Regions from separate parts of the Paraburkholderia sp. J10-1 genome, predicted to be linked through region 3. Evidence: predicted binding sites of a transcription regulator. Region 3 holds the regulator's gene; each other region holds the start of a gene.

Region 1 (4,680 bases), on a different contig from region 3:
GCGGCCCGCAGTTGCTGGAAGGGCTGGCCGCGGGCGCGGTGGATGTCGGCACGGTTGGGGAAACGCCGCCCATTTTCGCGCAGGCCGGTGGCGTGGACTTTGTCTATATCGCGAGCGAACCGCCCGCTGCGCAGGGCGAGGCTATCGTCGTGCACCAGGACTCGCCGATCCGTACGAGCGCCGACCTGCGCGGCAAGCGCGTGGCGCTGAACAAGGGCTCGAACGTGCATTATCTGCTCGTCAAAGCGCTCGAGAAGGCCAACCTGAAGTACGAAGAGATTCAGCCAATCTATCTCGCGCCCGCCGATGCGCGCGCCGCATTCACGAGCCGCAGCGTCGATGCATGGGTGATCTGGGACCCGTACCTCGCGGCCATCGAACGCCAGGCGAACGCGCGCTCGATCGCAAACGGTGAGAGCCTCGTGCGCAATACGCAGTACTACATTGCGAGCCGCGGCTTCGCGAATGCGCACGCGCCGATCATCCACGCGCTGCTCGACGAGATCGGCGCGGTGGACACGTGGGCGCGCGACAATGTGCCCGCCGTGGCCACGCAGCTTTCACCTCTCGTGGGGCTCGATGCGCCGACGCTCGAAGTCGCGCTCAAGCGTGCGGGATATGGCGTGCAGCCCATCGATGCCGCCACGCTCGCCTACCAGCAGCAGATCGCCGACACCTTCTCCGGTCTCAAGCTCATTCCGAAGAAGCTCGTCGTGGCCGACGCGCGCTGGCGCTCGGCCTGAACGCGCCTGCGCCACGAACCGCCGCCATGTGCAGCGGTCCGGGCGCATGGCGCGTGCAGCGCGCTTCAGAAACCCAAGTCCGCACCGCCAGGACCGCCGGCCGGCGCCGTCGCAGCTCCGGCTTTGGGCGCTTCGTGCACGGTCGCGTCGGTCGTGAGCAAAAGGCCCGCCACCGAAGCCGCGTTTTGCAGCGCCGTGCGCGTGACCTTGGTCGGGTCGAGCACGCCCTTCTCGACGAGGTCGCCGTATTCGCCTGTGGCTGCGTCGTAGCCGAAGTTGCCGGAGCCTTCCGCGACACGCGCCGCCACGACGCTCGCCTCTTCGCCCGCATTCGTGACGATCTGGCGCAGCGGCTCCTCCAGCGCGCGCAGCACGATTTTCACGCCCGCTGTCTGGTCGGCGTTGTTGCCCTTCACGTCGAGAATCGCCTGGCGCACACGGATCAGCGCGACGCCGCCGCCCGGCACGATGCCCTCTTCCACGGCCGCGCGCGTGGCGTGCAGCGCGTCGTCCACGCGGTCCTTCTTTTCCTTCACTTCGATCTCGGTCGCGCCGCCCACCTTGATCACCGCCACGCCGCCCGCGAGCTTCGCCACGCGCTCCTGGAGCTTCTCGCGATCGTAGTCGGACGTGGCTTCCTCGATCTGCGCGCGAATCTGCTTCACGCGCGCTTCGATGCCGGCCGCTTCGCCCGCGCCGTCGATCACGGTCGTGCTCTCCTTGCCCACCTCGATGCGCTTGGCCTGTCCCAGCTCCTGCAGCGTGGCCTTCTCCAGCGTGAGGCCCGTTTCCTCCGCGATCACCTGGCCACCGGTGAGAATCGCGATATCTTCGAGCAGTGCCTTGCGGCGGTCGCCAAAGCCGGGGGCCTTCACGGCAACCGTCTTGAGTACGCCGCGAATGTTGTTGACGACGAGCGTGGCGAGCGCTTCGCCCTCGATGTCCTCGGCAATGAGCAAGAGCGGCCGGCCCGCTTTCGCGACCTGTTCGAGCACCGGCAGCAAGTCGCGAATGTTCGAGATCTTCTTGTCGTGCAGCAGAATGAACGGGTTTTCGAGTTCCGCGATCTGCTTGTCGGGATTGTTGATGAAGTACGGCGAGAGATAGCCGCGGTCGAACTGCAGGCCTTCCACGACGTCGAGTTCGTCGGCGAGCGACTTGCCGTCTTCCACCGTGATCACGCCTTCCTTGCCCACCCGGTCGATCGCCTCGGCAATGCGCTGGCCGATCGACTCCTCGCCATTGGCCGAGATGGTCGCGACCTGTGCGATCTCCTTGCTCGTGGTCGTGGGCTTGCTGATCTTCTTCAGCTCCTCCACGGCCGCCAGCACGGCCTTGTCGATGCCGCGCTTCAAATCGAGCGGGTTGAGCCCGGCGGCCACGTACTTCTGGCCCTCGCGCACGATGGCTTGAGCCAGCACCGTGGCCGTCGTGGTGCCGTCGCCAGCCGCGTCGCTGGTTTTCGAGGCGACTTCCTTGACGATCTGCGCGCCGATGTTCTGCAGCTTGTCGGCCAGCTCGATTTCCTTCGCGACCGACACGCCGTCCTTGGTCACGACGGGTGCGCCGAAGCTGCGTTCCAGCACGACGTTACGCCCCTTCGGGCCGAGCGTGACCTTTACGGCGTCGGCGAGCAGGTTCACGCCTTCAATGAGTTTGGTGCGGGCGAGGTCGCCGAATACGATGTCTTTGGTTGCCATAGTGATGGTCTCTCAGGTTCCGTTATTGATTCACGACTGCGACGATGTCTTCTTCGCGCAGTACGAGCAGCTCGTTCCCATCGACTTTCACGGTTTGCCCCGCGTACTTGCCGAACAGCACGCGGTCGCCCACGTTCAGGTCCGGCGCAATGCGGCGGCCGTCGTTGTCGCGACGGCCCGGACCCACGGCGAGCACCTCGCCCTGATCGGGCTTTTCCGCGGCGCTATCGGGAATGACGATGCCCGACGCGGTGCGGGTTTCCTGGTCGAGTCGTTTGACGATCACGCGATCGTGCAAGGGGCGCAGGCTCATGGGCGGCTTTCTCCGGGGTGTTCTCGATGAGATTGGCACTCGCCACATGCGAGTGCTGATGGAAAGCCCAGTATAGAAAGCGCGCGAGCGGCGCTCCAATAACGAATTGGCAGATGGATATCTCGCGAACGCGCCTATGGATATCGCGGTGACGCGACTCGCGGTTCGATAGCGCGGCGATGAAGGGGATGGAGGCGATGGTTGCGCGAGCACCGGTCAAGCCGCGCAACAAGGAGAAAACGCGGGGCGCATGCGCCCCGCGTTTTGTTATTGACGTGGCGCCAGAGCACGCACGACAGACACCAGCGCATCGACCTCGTCACAGGTGTTGTAGAACGCAAGCGAAGGCCGTACGCTCGCTTCGAGACCGAAACGCCGCAAGATCGGCTGCGCACAGTGGTGCCCGGCGCGTACGGCAATGCCTTCCCGGCTCAACGCCTGCCCCACCTCCTCGGTCGTATACCCCTTCAGCACGAACGAGAGCACGCTCGCTTTGTCGCGCGCCGTACCGACGAGACGCACGCCCGGCACCGGCGCGAGCACGCTCGTTGCGTACGCAAGCAAGTCGTGCTCATACCGGGCGATATTCTCGATGCCGATACGGCTCACGTAGTCGAGCGCCGCGCCGAGACCCACTGCATCCGCGATATTGCCCGTGCCCGCTTCGAAGCGCGCGGGTGCACCATGAAACACCGTCTTTTCGAACGTGACGTCCTGAATCATGTTGCCGCCGCCTTGCCACGGCGGCATGGCTTCAAGCACCTCGTGTTTGCCGTACACGACGCCAATGCCGGTCGGACCGTAAATCTTGTGGCCGGAAAACACGAAGAAGTCGGCGTCGAGCGCCTGCACGTCCACGCGCATGTGCGAGATCGACTGGGCGCCGTCGACGAGCGCTCTCGCGCCCGCGCGATGTGCGAGTTCCACGATCTCCCGCACCGGCACCACGGTCCCGAGCGCGTTCGAGACCTGCGTCACCGCAACGATCTTCGTGCGGTCGTTGAGCAGCTTGCGATACTCGTCGAGCAACACCTGGCCCGAATCGTCGACGGGAATCACGCGCAGCTTCGCGCCCTTGAGCGCCGCGAGCTGCTGCCACGGCACGATATTCGCGTGATGCTCCAGGTGCGAGACGATGATCTCGTCGCCCTCGCCGACGTTCTGCACGCCCCAGCTCTTGGCGATCAGATTGATCGCCTCGGTCGTGCCTCGCACGAACACGATCTCCTCGGGCGACGCAGCGTTGATGAAGCGCTGCACCGTTTTGCGGGCATGCTCGTAGGCGTCGGTCGCGCGCGCGGCCAGAGCATGCGCGGCGCGGTGAATGTTCGAGTTCTCGTGCGCATAGAAGTACGCGAGACGATCGATCACGGCCTGAGGCTTGTGCGTCGTGGCGGCGTTGTCGAACCAGATCAGCTGTTTGCCGTTCACCCGCTCCTGCAGGATCGGGAAGTCGCGGCGTACGGCGTTGACGTCGAAGGGCGGATGCGCGCCGCGCAGCAGGTCGCCCTGTGCGGCGCTGCCAGTGCGTGTGCCGGGCGCGACGCCCTCGCTTGCGTCGAGGAAATATCGCGCAGGCCCATCCTGGCCATTGGTGTCCCGTCGATTGAGCGCGAGCAGTTCACGCAGCGTGTCTTCGCCTGGCAGTCCGAATGTCTCCGGCGCAGCAAGGCCTCGCGAGGGCACCTCGATCTCCTGCGCCTCCCGGCGCCAGCCGTGCGTGTCCGCTTGCGTGAAATAGAACGGCGAGCGCTCGCTGGGCGCAACTGCGACCGGAACCGGCTCCTCCGGCGCATACGCCTGCGGCACGCCGAGCAGCGCGCCGCCCACGCGTGGCTCCAGCGCGGGCGCGATTGCGACGGCATTGTCCGGCAGTCCGTTTGCCGCCGCCGCATGCGGTGCGAGCGCCGGTGCGCGGTTGCCG
Region 2 (4,680 bases), 150 kb from region 3:
CCGTGCCCGAAGTCCAATCCATCTCGCCACGTTCATGCCCAGCGACACCCCTCCCATCGTCCTCACCTTCGGCCTTTCCGACCCGACAGGCGGCGGCGGACTCCAGGCTGACCTGCTCACGCTCGCCAGCATGGGTTGCCACGGCGTCACCGCGTTGACCGGCTACACGGTGCGCGACTCCGCGGGCTGCGACGAAGTGACCGGCCTCGATCCGGAAACCGTCGCCACCCAGGCGCGCATGCTGCTCGAAGACATGCCCATCGCGGCGTTCAAGGTGGGCGCTGGCGCGCGCGCCGAAGTCGTGAGCGCGATCGCGGAAGTGGTCGCCGACTACGACGACGTGCCGCTGATCCTCGCCCCCGACTTCACGCTCGACGACGAACACGTGCTCGCCGCCGACGAACTGCGCGAAGCCATGGCCGACCTGCTCGTGCCGCAGACCACGCTGCTTGTTGCCGATTCCGCAACGCTCATCGCGCTCGCGCAGCCGGACGGCGACGCGGAAGCGCCCAGCGTCGACGCGGCTATCGCGCACCTGCTCGCCACGGGCTGCGAGTACATTCTGGCGATGGAAACGGGCACGCATCGCGTGGTCAACACGCTGTATTGCGAAGACGGCCAGCTGCGCCAGGATCTGTGGGACCGCTCCACGCAGCCGATGATGGGCGTGACCGACACGCTCGGCGCCGCCATTGCCGCACTGCTCGCGAACGGCCAGGAGCCGCCCGAGGCCGTGCGCGAGGCGCAGGAATATGTGTATCAGGCCGTGCAGAGTGCGTTCAGGCCGGGCATGGGGGCGTGGCTGCCCGACCGCTTCTTCTGGGCGCGCAGCAACGACTCGGACGCGGACGAAGCCTCGCCCGGCGAAGCGAAGCAATAACGCTCGCGGCGCGGCGGCGCGTGAACCACGCGCAAACCGCACAGACGAAAAAAACCCGCATCGCTGCGGGTTTTTTCTTTCTGGGCTGGGGAAACACACCTCGCGGCGTGTCCCCCGCACTTCGATGTAATTTCGGCGCAAGCCGTAATTACATGTCCATGCCCATGCCACCCATGCCGCCGGGCATGCCGCCAGCCATCGGAGCATCTTCCTTCGGCACTTCAGCAACAGCTGCGTCCGTCGTCAGGAGCAGGCCAGCAACCGAAGCTGCGTTTTGCAGCGCGGTGCGCGTGACCTTCGTCGGGTCGACCACGCCGGCTTCAACCATGTCGACGTATTCGCCGGTCGCTGCGTTGTAGCCGTAGTTGCCCGAACCAGCGGCAACCGCTGCCACGACCACCGACGCTTCTTCGCCGCCGTTCGTGACGATCTGGCGCAGCGGCTCTTCCATCGCGCGCAGGACGATCTTGATACCAGCGTCCTGGTCTGCGTTGGCGCCCTTCACGTTGGCGATTGCCGTACGTGCACGGATCAGCGCAACGCCGCCGCCCGGGACGATGCCTTCTTCAACGGCAGCGCGGGTTGCGTGCAGCGCGTCTTCCACGCGTGCCTTCTTTTCCTTCATTTCGACTTCGGTCGCAGCGCCGACCTTGATCACTGCCACGCCGCCTGCCAGCTTGGCAACGCGCTCTTGCAGCTTTTCACGGTCGTAGTCCGACGTCGCTTCTTCGATTTGCGTGCGGATTTGCTTCACGCGCGCTTCGATGTTCACGGCTTCGCCAGCGCCGTCGATGATCGTCGTGTTTTCCTTGCCCACTTCGATGCGCTTCGCTTGACCGAGTTCGTTCAGCGTTGCCTTTTCGAGCGTGAGGCCGGTTTCTTCCGCGATGACTTGACCGCCGGTCAGGATCGCGATGTCTTCCAGCATGGCCTTGCGACGGTCGCCGAAGCCCGGAGCCTTGACGGCAACGGTCTTCAGGATGCCGCGGATGTTGTTGACGACCAGCGTTGCGAGCGCTTCGCCTTCGACGTCTTCAGCGATGATCAAGAGCGGACGGCCAGCCTTCGCGACTTGTTCCAGAACCGGCAGCAGATCACGGATGTTCGAGATCTTCTTGTCGAACAGCAGGACGAACGGGCTTTCCAGCACGGCGACTTGCTTGTCCGGGTTGTTGATGAAGTACGGCGAGAGGTAGCCGCGGTCGAACTGCATACCTTCGACGACTTCCAGCTCGTCTTGCAGCGACTTGCCGTCTTCGACGGTGATGACGCCTTCCTTGCCAACCTTGTCCATCGCTTCAGCGATACGGTCGCCGATCGACGTGTCGCTGTTGGCCGAGATCGAGCCGACTTGAGCGATTTCCTTGTTGGTCGTGCAGGGCTTGCTGACCTTGCGCAGCTCTTCGATTGCTGCTGCGACGGCCTTGTCGATGCCGCGCTTCAGGTCCATCGGGTTCATGCCCGATGCGACGTACTTCATGCCTTCGCGGACGATCGACTGGGCCAGAACCGTAGCCGTCGTCGTGCCGTCACCGGCATTGTCGCTGGTCTTGGAAGCGACTTCCTTGACCATTTGCGCGCCCATGTTCTGGAGCTTGTCCTTGAGCTCGATTTCCTTTGCGACCGAGACACCGTCCTTGGTGACCGTCGGGCCGCCGAACGAGCGCTCGAGCACCACGTTGCGGCCCTTCGGACCCAGCGTGACCTTCACTGCGTTGGCGAGAATGTTCACGCCTTCAACCATCTTGGAACGGGCGGAATCGCCGAACACGACGTCTTTAGCTGCCATCTTCTAACTCCTTGAATTCTTGAATAGTGAGCGGTGGAATGAACTTACTTGTTCACCACGGCCATGATGTCTTCTTCGCGCATCACGAGCAGTTCGTTGCCATCGACCTTGACGGTCTGGCCAGCGTACTTGCCGAACAGGACGCGATCGCCGACCTTCACGTCGAGCGCGATCAGGGCGCCCTTGTCGTCGCGCTTGCCCGGGCCGATGGCCAGGACTTCGCCTTGATCCGGCTTTTCTGCCGCTGCGTCCGGGATCACGATGCCCGAAGCGGTCTTGGTTTCTTGATCCAGGCGCTTGACGATCACGCGATCATGCAAAGGACGAAGGTTCATGGATGTTCCTCTGTTGATTGGGACTTGAAGAGACTCAAGAAAACCTGGCTGCCGGCAACCGCCAGCCAGAGATGTTTGTGCACCGAGCGTTGTTAGCACTCTCATGCGGTGAGTGCTAATTATATGGACGAGTGGTGACAAATTCAAGAAGGGGGGCGGAACGCGGGGCGGAGCCTATCGACCTACGGGAATGCACTCAATCTGGCACTTTTTCAAACCAAACCCAATGGCGGGAGGCCAACCGACCGAGGCGATTCGCATAATTTCTCAATTAAAACAAAGCAGTAGACAGAGGAAACCGCTGCTTCGAATCGCAAATCGCCAATCTCCGCTTCCCGCAATCCCGATGCGAGAACAAGACAATGCAGCACCTCCCAGGCGTGGACGGCATGGGGAAATCCCCAATCTCGCCGGGGCCCTGGGACGCGAGCCGCCCCGAGCACCCCGAACTGGCCGCTACCAATACGCATAATTGATCCGAATTTCCCGCCTTGCAGTTTCCAAACACAGGCACTCGGTTCGGCGCTCCCCGCCCCGCCGGCCTCGCCTCGCGGTGCCGCGCGATGTCAGCGCGTCCATCCTTTGTGCTAACGGGCCAGATCTGTCGACAACCCGAGGCGGCCCAACCGTTGTCGTTCCGCCGCTGCTTTCGAGCATTGGCGGTGACACTATACGGTCGACGCAGATGATCGCTTCCGGGAATTAGAAGGCACGGCACGGACTGCGGCGCCGCAATTGGGTAAGCCGAGCGTTTCGCCAACACGCCCCTTGGGAAGGTCGGTCGATCGCTCCGACGCAGGTAACGCGAAGCGCGCCGTCAGCCTCCCCATCGCCAAGCGCAGGCCGCTATCTTATAATGTTCAACCGGTCAATCCAGTCACAGGTCAGCCGTCAAATAAACTAGTCCAGGCGCGAGCCGGCAACCGACTTTCACGTCGGTGTCTGATACAACGGATCGCTCGAACCGCAGCCATCTCATAAACTTAATGACCGGCGTTGCATGCCACCGATCAGACGATGCTTCTCGCGTAAGCCGTCGATGCCGCAAAGGATCCAAATGAAAGCCGTAATTCTCGCTGGCGGGCTTGGAACCCGAATCTCTGAAGATACGGTCAATCGTCCCAAACCGATGATTGAAGTCGGCGGAAAGCCAATTCTGTGGCACATCATGAAGATCTACTCAGCGCATGGCGTCAACGAATTCGTGATTTGTTGCGGCTACAAAGGCTACGTAATTAAGGAATACTTCGCAAATTATTTTCTGCATATGTCTGATGTGACGTTCGACATGCGCAGCAATGAAATGCAGGTGCATCAACAGTACGCCGAACCATGGAGAGTGACTCTAGTAGATACCGGGGAGGCGACGATGACGGGCGGTCGGTTACGCCGCGTGAGAGAGTTTGTGAAAGACGAAGACGCGTTCTGCTTCACATATGGAGACGGCGTGGGTGATATCGATATCTCTTCGCTTGTCGAGTATCACACCCAGACAGGAACGCTCGCGACGCTCACCGCAACCTACCCGCCGGGTCGTTTTGGCGCACTCGATATCCGCGACAACAAAGTCAGCTCCTTCAGGGAGAAACCGAAAGGTGATGGCGGCATGATCAATGGAGGCTTTTTTGTATTGTCTCCAAAGGTCATCGATCTCATCCCAGACGATGACTGCGTGT
Region 3 (4,680 bases):
ACGGTGAAGCCGCTGTCGAATTCGAGGTCGAGCGCCGCGACGATCACGAAGTCGCGAATCGAAAGATGGCGAAGCATGGCGTCTGGTTCTGCTTGTTTTGGTTGGCTTGGGTTACCGTGGGACTGCTGGCGGCGTGGCAACTGCATGGCAACTGCGTGGCAACTGCGTGGCAACGACCACGCGCGCTTCACGCGAAGACGCGGGTTTAGTCCTCCGGATCGCCCTGCAGCGAGGGGTGCTCGTTCCAGTGCAGTTTCTTGCGCAGCGTGCGGAAGTAGCTATAGCCGACCGGGTGCAGGAAGGGCACCGTGTGGCGCGAGCGGCGCACCTCGATCACGTCGTTCAGTTCGAGTGCCGTGAACGATTGCATGTCGAAGTTCACGTTGACGTCGCGGCCCGCCACGATCTGGATGCTCACCTTGGAGTCGTCGGGCAGCACGATCGGGCGGTTCGAGAGCGCGTGCGGCGCGATCGGCACGAGCACGATGCCTTGCAGCTGCGGATGCAGGATCGGCCCCTGCGACGAGAGCGCGTAAGCGGTCGAGCCGGTGGGCGTCGCGACGATCAAACCGTCCGAGCGCTGGTTGTACATGAAGCGGCCATCCACGTTCACGCGCAGCTCGGCCATGCCGGAAAAGCCGCTGCGGTTCACGACCACGTCGTTGAAGGCTAGCGCGTGGTAGATCGGGTCGCCGTCGCGCGTGATGCGCGACTCCAGCAGCGAACGCTCCTCGCGCTCGAACGAGCCCGCGAGCAGTTGCGGCACGACTTCCTGCATCTCGGAGAACGCGATGTCGGTAATGAAGCCGAGCCGCCCATGGTTGATGCCGATGAGCGGCGTGCGGTACGGCGCGAGCTGGCGGCCGATGCCGAGCATCGTGCCGTCGCCGCCGAGCACGACAGCCACGTCCGCGCGCGCCCCGATCTCGGCGGGTTGCAGCGCGGGATAGCCTTGCGTGCCGATTTCCTCTGCGGTCTGCGCTTCGAACACGACCTCGAAGCCGCGCTTCGAAATGGTCTGGGCGAGCGCCATCAGCGGCTCGGCGATGCCTGGCGTATTGCTGCGCCCAACGAGCGCAACAGTCTTGAACTGGCTCTGGATCTTCTGGATCTGCATGCCGGCATTACACCATAGTCACGTCGCGAAAAGAACCTGGCGCAGACCGGGACAGGCCCGCCGGGCCTTGCGCGCCACGCCTTCCAGCCCGCCGCCGGTGACACGGCGATGACAAGGCGCGAGCTATCGCGCGAAGTACCGGGGCGCCGCACCCCGAGCCGAAGGTACGCCCGCCAGGCACGGTCTGGCGGCGCACTCGCGGCCAACCCGCCGTTAGGCTAAAATTTTGAGTCATGCTAGATCCTCGCGCACAAACCCTCCTCAAAACGCTGATCGAGCGCTACATCGCCGAAGGTCAGCCGGTCGGCTCGCGCACGCTGTCGCGCTATTCCGGCCTGGAATTGAGCCCGGCGACGATCCGCAACGTCATGTCTGACCTCGAGGAGCTGGGTCTCGTGTCCAGCCCGCATACGTCGGCGGGGCGTGTGCCCACGCCGCGCGGGTATCGCCTGTTCGTCGACACCATGCTCACCGTCGAGCCCGGCTCCGACGACGACGCGGTGACGCGCGCGGTGAAGACCACGCTACGCCCCGGCGAGCCGCAGAAGGTGGTGGCGGCCGCCGCCAGCGTGCTCTCGAACCTCTCGCAGTTCGCGGGCGTGGTGCTGACGCCCCGGCGCAGCCACGTGTTCAAGCAGATCGAGTTCATGCGCCTGTCCGACAAGCGCATCCTGCTGATCATCGTGACGCCCGAAGGCGATGTGCAGAACCGCATCATGGCGACGCAGCGCGACTTCTCGCCTTCCGAGCTCGTCGAAGCTTCGAATTACATCAACGCGCACTTCGCTGGCCTGTCGTTCGACGAGGTGCGCCGCCGCCTGCGCGAGGAAATCGACGCGCTGCGCGGCGACATGACCTCGCTCATGCACGCGGCCGTGACCGCGAGCACCGAAGAGCCCGAAAGCGGCGACACCTTGCTCATTTCCGGCGAACGCAACCTGCTCGAAGTGGCCGATCTTTCGTCGGACATGGCGCGCCTGCGCAAGCTCTTCGACGTGTTCGACCAGAAAACCAGCCTCCTGCAGCTGCTCGACGTCTCGAGCCACGCGCAGGGCGTGCAGATTTTCATTGGCGGCGAGTCCCAACTCGTGCCGATCGAGGAAATGAGCGTGGTGACGGCGCCCTACGAGGTGAACGGCAAGATCGTCGGTACGCTCGGCGTGATCGGGCCGACGCGCATGGCGTACAACCGGGTGATTCCGATCGTCGATATCACCGCGCGCCTGCTCTCGCTCACGCTCAGCCAGAACTGAGCGCCGCCACCGGCCCGCTGCATCGGCTATCAGGCACACCTGTCTTTCCGAAGATCATCCCCGAAACGCTTGCCGCGCGCCATCGGCCGAATGGCCAATGCCAGGCAAACTCAGGCAACCCCTGACAACGCACGGCGACCCGCGCCGGCGCGGGCCGGTTTGGGCCGCCAGGACCGCCCGCTATAATGATTGTTTCGTGTAACCGTTGCTGCGCACTCGCGCGGCGCCACTGATCGCCTATGCGTTTCGACCTGGAGCGGCCTTCGCAGTCCGCCGCGGCGCATCGCGTCGCCGTGCTGCTCATCAACCTGGGTACGCCGGACGCGCCCACGCCGCGCGCCGTGCGCCGCTATCTCGCGCAGTTTCTGTCCGATCCGCGCGTGGTCGAGATTCCGGCCCCGATCTGGCAGGTCATCCTGCGCGCGTTGATCCTGCCGTTTCGCGGCCGTTCGTCGGCGAAGAAGTACGCGGCGGTCTGGACGCCCGAGGGCTCGCCGCTGCGCGTGCACACGCAAAAGCAGACCGAGGGCCTGCGCCATCTGCTGCAGATCAACGACTACACGGTCCTCGTCGATTACGCGATGCGCTACGGCACGCCCGACATCCCGGCGATGCTGAACCAGCTCAAGCTGGCGGGCGCGGAACGCATCCTGCTCGTGCCGATGTATCCGCAGTACTCGGCGTCGACCACGGCCACGGCGTTCGACGCGGCCTTCGTCGCGCTGCGCCGCATGCGCAACCAGCCGGAAGTCCGCACGGTGCGTGGCTACCACGACCATCCGGCGTATATCGCGGCGCTCGCGGCCCAGGTGCATCAGTACTGGCACGCGCACGGCAAGCCCAATTTCGCGGCGGGCGACCGCCTCGTACTGAGCTTTCACGGCGTGCCGAGCCGCACGCTCGATCTGGGCGACCCGTACCACGACCAGTGCCAGCAAACGGCCGCGCTACTCACGCACGCGCTGGAACTGACGCCGGTCGAATGCCGGGTGACCTTCCAGTCGCGCTTCGGGAGGGCGCAGTGGCTGCAGCCATATACGGCGCCCACGCTGCGGGAACTGGGCGCCGGCGGCGTGCGCCGCGCAGATGTGTTCTGCCCCGGTTTCACGGCCGATTGCCTTGAAACCATCGAGGAAATCGGCATGGAAGTGCGCGACGAATTCCTGCACGGCGGCGGCAAGGAATTCCATCGCATCCCGTGCCTGAACGCTTCGCACGCGTGGATCGCGGCGCTGGGCGAAATTGTTGCGCAACACCTGCAGGGCTGGCCGGTGCAGGCCGCGGCGCCGGCCGGTGCGGTGGCGTGACCCTGCAGATTGAGCGGCGCATTGCGGAAAGCCTCTGATGAACTACAAGATTTCGACTGAACCTGGCGCGCGGCTGCGCATCGACAAATGGCTATGGGCGGCGCGCTTCTTCAAGACGCGCTCGCTCGCCTCGGACGCCGTAGGCAAGGGGCACGTGCGCATTGGCGGCGACGCCGTGAAGGCATCGAAGGACGTGCGCGTGGGCGACCTCGTCGAAATTGAGATCGATCACGTGGTGTGGGAAGTGCAGGTGCTGGGAATTTGCGAGGTGCGCGGCCCGGCCAGCATCGCGCAAACGCTCTACGCGGAAACCGAGGCCGGGCGCGAGAGGCGCGCGGCGGAACAGGAGCGGCGCCGGCTCTTTCGCGAACCGGCTGCCGTGTTGCAAGGCAGGCCGACCAAGCGCGACCGCCGCACTATCGACAAATTTTCGCGTGAGGGTTGAACAGCGCTTCCATCGTAGCGTGCACGCCCCCGTATTCCGTCGTGTTTTCGTTCACGGCGCCCGACATGCAGATGGTCGTAGTTCCGGCGATGAGTACCAGCGCGACCACCGATATGGCAAAGGTCAGTTTCACGGTACTCCCCTTGGGATCGCGGCAAAACGGCCAGTTTCTGGGCCCGGTTAGCGTTTTTATGTGCAGCGAAGCCGCTAAACAAATTTGCTGACCGCAGGCCCATTCGGTGCGGTGCCAGGCTCAGGGTAAACGCGCCGTGAGCAGCACCTGTTCCTGAGTGTAGGTCAGGGATGTCCCGTACTCAATTTCATTTTTGCGGCGGTGCAGTAATGATTGTTACAGGCAGTTTCGCGGCTTTGATCTCTGTATAAAAAAGCCGCGGGAGCCTCTTGAAACAAGCGATCCGGCACCCATGTGCTGTCGCAATGTACAAAGCCAATGTCGCGCCGGCGCAACGGTCGCCGGTGTAGCAGGGAGGGCCGCCGAAACGGCGCCCGACGCTTTGTTCCCTTTTTCACTATTCAACGACGTTCAGCGACATGGAA
Region 4 (4,680 bases), on a different contig from region 3:
TACGACAACACGAAGAACGAGGCTCGTCATGTTGCGTAATCCCGCCGAGAAGTACCGCCCCTTCCCCGCCATCCGCTTGAACGGCCGTAAATGGCCGACGCGCACCGTCGAACGCGCGCCGATCTGGATGAGTACCGACCTGCGCGACGGCAACCAGTCGCTGATCGAGCCGATGAGCATCGAGCAGAAGACCGAGTTCTTCGAGATGCTCGTCGCGATCGGCTTCAAGGAAATCGAAGTCGGCTTTCCGTCCGCGTCGCAGACCGACTTCGATTTCGTGCGCAAGCTGATCGAGGAAAAGCGCATTCCCGAGGACGTGACGATCGAAGTGCTCGTGCAGTCGCGCGAAGAACTGATCGCCCGCACGTTCGAAGCGCTCGAAGGCGTGCCGCGCGCGATCGTCCACCTTTACAACGCGATCTGCCCGTCGTTTCGCAAGATCGTGTTCGGCCAGTCGAAGGAAGAAGTCAAGGCGCTCGCGGTCGAAGGCACGCGCATTATCCGCGAACATGCCGACAAGAACCCGCAAACTCACTGGATTTACCAATATTCGCCCGAAACGTTCAGCATGACCGAGCTGACCTTCGCGCGCGAAGTGTGCGATGCGGTGGCCCAGACGTGGCGCCCCACGCGCGATCACAAGATGATCGTGAATCTCCCGGCGACCGTCGAAGCGGCGATGCCCAACGTCTATGCCGACCAGATCGAGTGGATGGACCGCAACCTCGCGTACCGCGACAGCATCGTCCTCTCGGTACATCCGCATAACGACCGCGGCACGGCGGTGGCCGCCGCCGAAATGGCGCTGCTCGCGGGCGCGGATCGCATCGAAGGCTGCCTGTTCGGCAATGGCGAACGCACCGGCAACGTCGATCTCGTCACGCTCGCAATGAACCTCTACACCCAGGGCATCGACCCGGGCCTCGACTTCTCCGACATCGACGCCGTGCGCCGCGTGGTCGAGCGCTGCAACCAGTTGCCCGTGCACCCGCGCCATCCGTATGCGGGCGATCTCGTGTTCACGGCGTTCTCGGGCTCGCACCAGGACGCGATCCGCAAGGGCTTCGCGCAGCAACGGCCCGACGCGGTTTGGGAAGTGCCCTATCTCCCGATCGATCCCGCCGATCTCGGCCGCAGCTATGACGCGGTGATCCGCGTGAACAGCCAGTCGGGCAAGGGCGGCGCGACGTATCTGCTCGAGCGCGGCATGGGCTTCACGCCGCCGCGCCGCGTGCAGATCGAGTTCAGCCACGCCGTGCAGACCGTCGCCGATACGTCGGGCGAGGAAATCACGGGCGATGCCGTCTGCGCGCTGTTCGCGCGTGAGTACTTCGAAACGCGCGGGCCGGCCGCCAACGTGGGTTCAGGCCGTGTGCGCTGGGAAGGCCGCGACGTGGCCATGCCGGCTGCCGCGAGCGCCGATGAGGCGCATGCGCAAGCCGTGGCCGCCGCAATCGCGGCAATGGCGGGCGAGCGTATCGAAATCACCTCGTTCGAGAGCGAGCGCACGGCGCAGGGTGGCACGGCCGTATTCGTCGGTGCGCGTGTGGGTGGCCAGCCGCTGCGCCACGGCGTGGGCGTGGGCGACGACGCTGTTCATGCGAGCGTGGCGGCAGTGGTCAGCGCAGTGAATCGTGCGGCCTGGACGCCGGTAGACCAGCGCGTGGCGGCCTGACACCCACCGCGCGCGGCAACACAAGCAGTTTGAAGTCAAGCAGGGAAATCGGCGGCATGTTGAGCGCCGGCGGCAAAACGGGCCGCCGGCGTGCGCCTGAAGCGCCTAAGCGGCGTTCCAGCGAGTGGACTTACCGGTCGTCACTCGATCGCGCAACGCGTCGCCTGCCATGCGAGCAGACGCCAGTGACCACCCTCCTGTGTCTGGATCGCCGTGTAGGCAATCGGAAAGAGCAGCGCACCGTTGTTCGCTTCCATCTCGATCAGCACGCGGCCGGAGACCACGCAGGCCTCGTTTCCGGCTTGAAGCACGTCCTGCGACTGGATCTCGATCTGGCGGTAGCGGCGGCGGCCCGCCGTGATCGCATCGATGAACTGCTGCTTGGTCTCGCGTTTGCCGTTGGTGTGGACGAAGGTCGCGTGATCGGACAGCAACTGGTCCAGCGACGTGCCGTCGCCATCAACCATCGCGCGAAAGCGCTCGCGCTCAAGTCCGCGAATCGCATCGATTAGTTTTGCCGCCATCGCTCAAGCCCCTTGCGCGCCGGCCCGCGCCTGAGCGCAGCCCCACGCCGAAGATTTTCCGCATATGTCTGGCTGAAATTTATACCAGGATTTCACGCAAGGATACTTGCGATCAAAGACAACGCCCCCATGTATGGCGCATAAGCCACGCGTCCGGTGAAAACCGCGCATGGCGGCAGCCGCGTCCCCGCAGCCGCGCCCTGATGTCGCAGCGCAGCACTTTCAGCTTCGTCCGATGTCTATTCATCAGATTCTGTGGCAAAGTCCGAGCGCTGCGCGGCTCCGTCGAGAGCCCCTTGATTCAACCCTTTATCTCCCGCGCCTCCGCGCCGGACTGCTGTCCCGTTCTAGAGTGTTCCTTCGGCCTGCCCTTTGCGCTGGCCTGCGCCGGGCGCGAGGCCCCGCCCCGCTTGATCGCCGGCGTTTAGTGTAATCTATCGATACAACCATTTCGATAGGAATCAAGGAACCTTGAAGCCCCTACAGACTCCAAGTATTAGCACTCGGTGATTCAGAGTGCTAACATCCACCGTGGAGTCGGTGTCTGACTTTTGCAAGATTCCTGAGGAGTTCGCTACGTGAGCAACGCAATGACCATGACCCTTCCGAGTACGCTGAGCCCGTCGTCGGCCAAGGCCGGGGGCTCATTGGCGCTCGCGAATGCTTCCCTGTTGCCCGGCCAGCTGGGCAACATCGACGCCTATATTCAAGCCGTGAACCGGATCCCGATGCTGACGCCCCAGGAAGAGCGTCAGTTCGCGACCGAGTTTCGCGAGCAAAACAATCTTGAAGGTGCGCGCCGCCTGGTGCTGTCGCACCTGCGCCTCGTCGTGTCGATTGCGCGTAATTATCTCGGCTACGGCCTGCCGCACGCCGACCTGATCCAGGAAGGCAACATCGGTCTGATGAAGGCCGTGAAGCGCTTCGACCCCGAGCAGAACGTGCGGCTCGTGTCGTACGCGATGCACTGGATCAAGGCTGAGATCCACGAATACATCCTGCGCAACTGGCGCATGGTGAAGGTCGCCACGACCAAGGCGCAGCGCAAGCTGTTCTTCAACCTGCGCAGCCACAAGCAGGGCCTGCAGTCGTTCACGCCGGAGGAAATCGACGGCCTCGCGCAGGAACTGAACGTGAAGCGCGAAGAGGTCGTGGAGATGGAAACGCGCCTGTCGGGTGCCGACATTGCGCTAGAAGGCCAGACCGAGGACGGCGAGGAGTCGTACGCCCCGATCGCCTGGCTCGCCGACTCGCATAACGAGCCGAGCGCCGTGCTGGCCGCACGTTCGCGCGACCGCCTGCAGTCCGACGGCATTGCGAGCGCGCTGGAAGCGCTCGACGCGCGCAGCCGCCGCATCATCGAGGCGCGCTGGCTCAACGTCGACGACGACGGTTCGGGCGGCTCGACGCTGCACGAACTGGCCGACGAGTTCGGCGTTTCGGCCGAGCGCATTCGCCAGATCGAAGCAAGCGCCATGAAGAAGATGCGCACCGCGCTCGCCGACTACGCGTAAGCCGCAGCAGGTCTAAAAGCCAAACCGAAAACCCCGTTCCCGCGAACGGGGTTTTTCTTTTGCGCGCTCCGAAAGCTGCGCACCTTCGCACCGGCCGCGCTGATTCCACCCTAAGATGATTTCGAGGTGGTGAGCCAGAGGCCGCGCCGCGGTCTGGCCTCGTAACGCGTTCGAGGGCACCCGTCGTCATGATCCCGGCATCCGGTCAACGCCAGCGCGCACCGTCGTTGCTGCGCACGCGCATCTTCCAGTGGATGCGCGGCCCCACCTTTGCGCGCGATATTGCCCTCGTTCTCGTCATCAAGCTTGTCCTGCTGATGGCGCTCAAATACGCATTCTTCAGTCACCCGCAGGCAGAAGACATGAACATGCCGCCTGCCGCTGTCGCGCAGGCCATCCTGGCCGTGCCCACGGCATCAAGGCCCCAGCCGTCCGTGTCCCAACCTCCGGCCATGCCGCCACAACGAGGAGACCGTCATGCCCGCGATTGAATCGGTGGAACTCTCGCGTCTTCAGTTCGCCATCACCGCGCTCTACCACTTCCTCTTCGTGCCGCTCACGCTCGGCCTCTCGTGGCTGCTCGTCATCATGGAGTCTGTGTACGTGATGACCGGCAAGGTGATCTACAAGGACATGACGCAGTTTTGGGGCAAGCTCTTCGCCATCAACTTCGCGATGGGCGTCACCACCGGCCTCACGATGGAGTTCCAGTTCGGCACCAACTGGTCGTACTACTCGCACTACGTGGGCGACATTTTCGGCGTGCCGCTCGCCGTGGAAGGGCTCGCGGCGTTCTTCCTCGAATCGACCTTTGTCGGGTTGTTCTTTTTCGGCTGGAATCGCCTGTCGAAAGGCGCGCATCTGTTCACCACGTTTCTCGTCGCGCTCGGCTCGAATCTTTCGGCGCTATGGATTCTGATCGCCAACGGCTGGATGCAGAACCCCGTGGGCGCGGCGTTCAACTACG

The links. The regulator HrcA, encoded in region 3, represses chaperone genes, less so after heat shock. The targets are predictions, from matches to a motif close to TTAGCACTCNNNNNNNNNGAGTGCTAA.
Region 1: a site for HrcA is predicted at 2,789-2,815, ahead of groES (co-chaperone GroES). Genes of this name have one in related genera too.
Region 2: a site for HrcA is predicted at 3,097-3,123, ahead of groES (co-chaperone GroES). Genes of this name have one in related genera too.
Region 4: a site for HrcA is predicted at 2,696-2,722, ahead of rpoH (RNA polymerase sigma factor RpoH). Genes of this name have one in related genera too.

What each region holds. Positions count from the first base shown of each region.
Region 1 covers NZ_CAJMYW010000007.1:54,426-59,105, forward strand. Annotated here, with positions in the region: gene U5A65_RS21900 (sulfonate ABC transporter substrate-binding protein) at 1-743, shown strand, start outside; gene groL (chaperonin GroEL) at 809-2,443, opposite strand; gene groES (co-chaperone GroES) at 2,466-2,756, opposite strand; gene U5A65_RS21915 (family 2A encapsulin nanocompartment cargo protein cysteine desulfurase) at 3,024-4,680, opposite strand, start outside.
Region 2 covers NZ_CAJMYW010000010.1:13,845-18,524, forward strand. Annotated here, with positions in the region: gene U5A65_RS27280 (hydroxymethylpyrimidine/phosphomethylpyrimidine kinase) at 35-880, shown strand; gene groL (chaperonin GroEL) at 1,029-2,669, opposite strand; gene groES (co-chaperone GroES) at 2,714-3,004, opposite strand; gene rfbF (glucose-1-phosphate cytidylyltransferase) at 4,062-4,680, shown strand, end outside.
Region 3 covers NZ_CAJMYW010000010.1:163,272-167,951, reverse strand. Annotated here, with positions in the region: gene recN (DNA repair protein RecN) at 1-77, opposite strand, end outside; gene U5A65_RS27915 (NAD kinase) at 206-1,117, opposite strand; gene hrcA (heat-inducible transcriptional repressor HrcA) at 1,351-2,370, shown strand; gene hemH (ferrochelatase) at 2,610-3,677, shown strand; gene U5A65_RS27900 (RNA-binding S4 domain-containing protein) at 3,715-4,122, shown strand; gene grpE (nucleotide exchange factor GrpE) at 4,675-4,680, shown strand, end outside.
Region 4 covers NZ_CAJMYW010000004.1:408,716-413,395, reverse strand. Annotated here, with positions in the region: gene leuA (2-isopropylmalate synthase) at 29-1,675, shown strand; gene U5A65_RS17025 (nuclear transport factor 2 family protein) at 1,816-2,199, opposite strand; gene rpoH (RNA polymerase sigma factor RpoH) at 2,778-3,713, shown strand; gene cydP (cytochrome oxidase putative small subunit CydP) at 3,902-4,204, shown strand; gene U5A65_RS17010 (cytochrome ubiquinol oxidase subunit I) at 4,191-4,680, shown strand, end outside.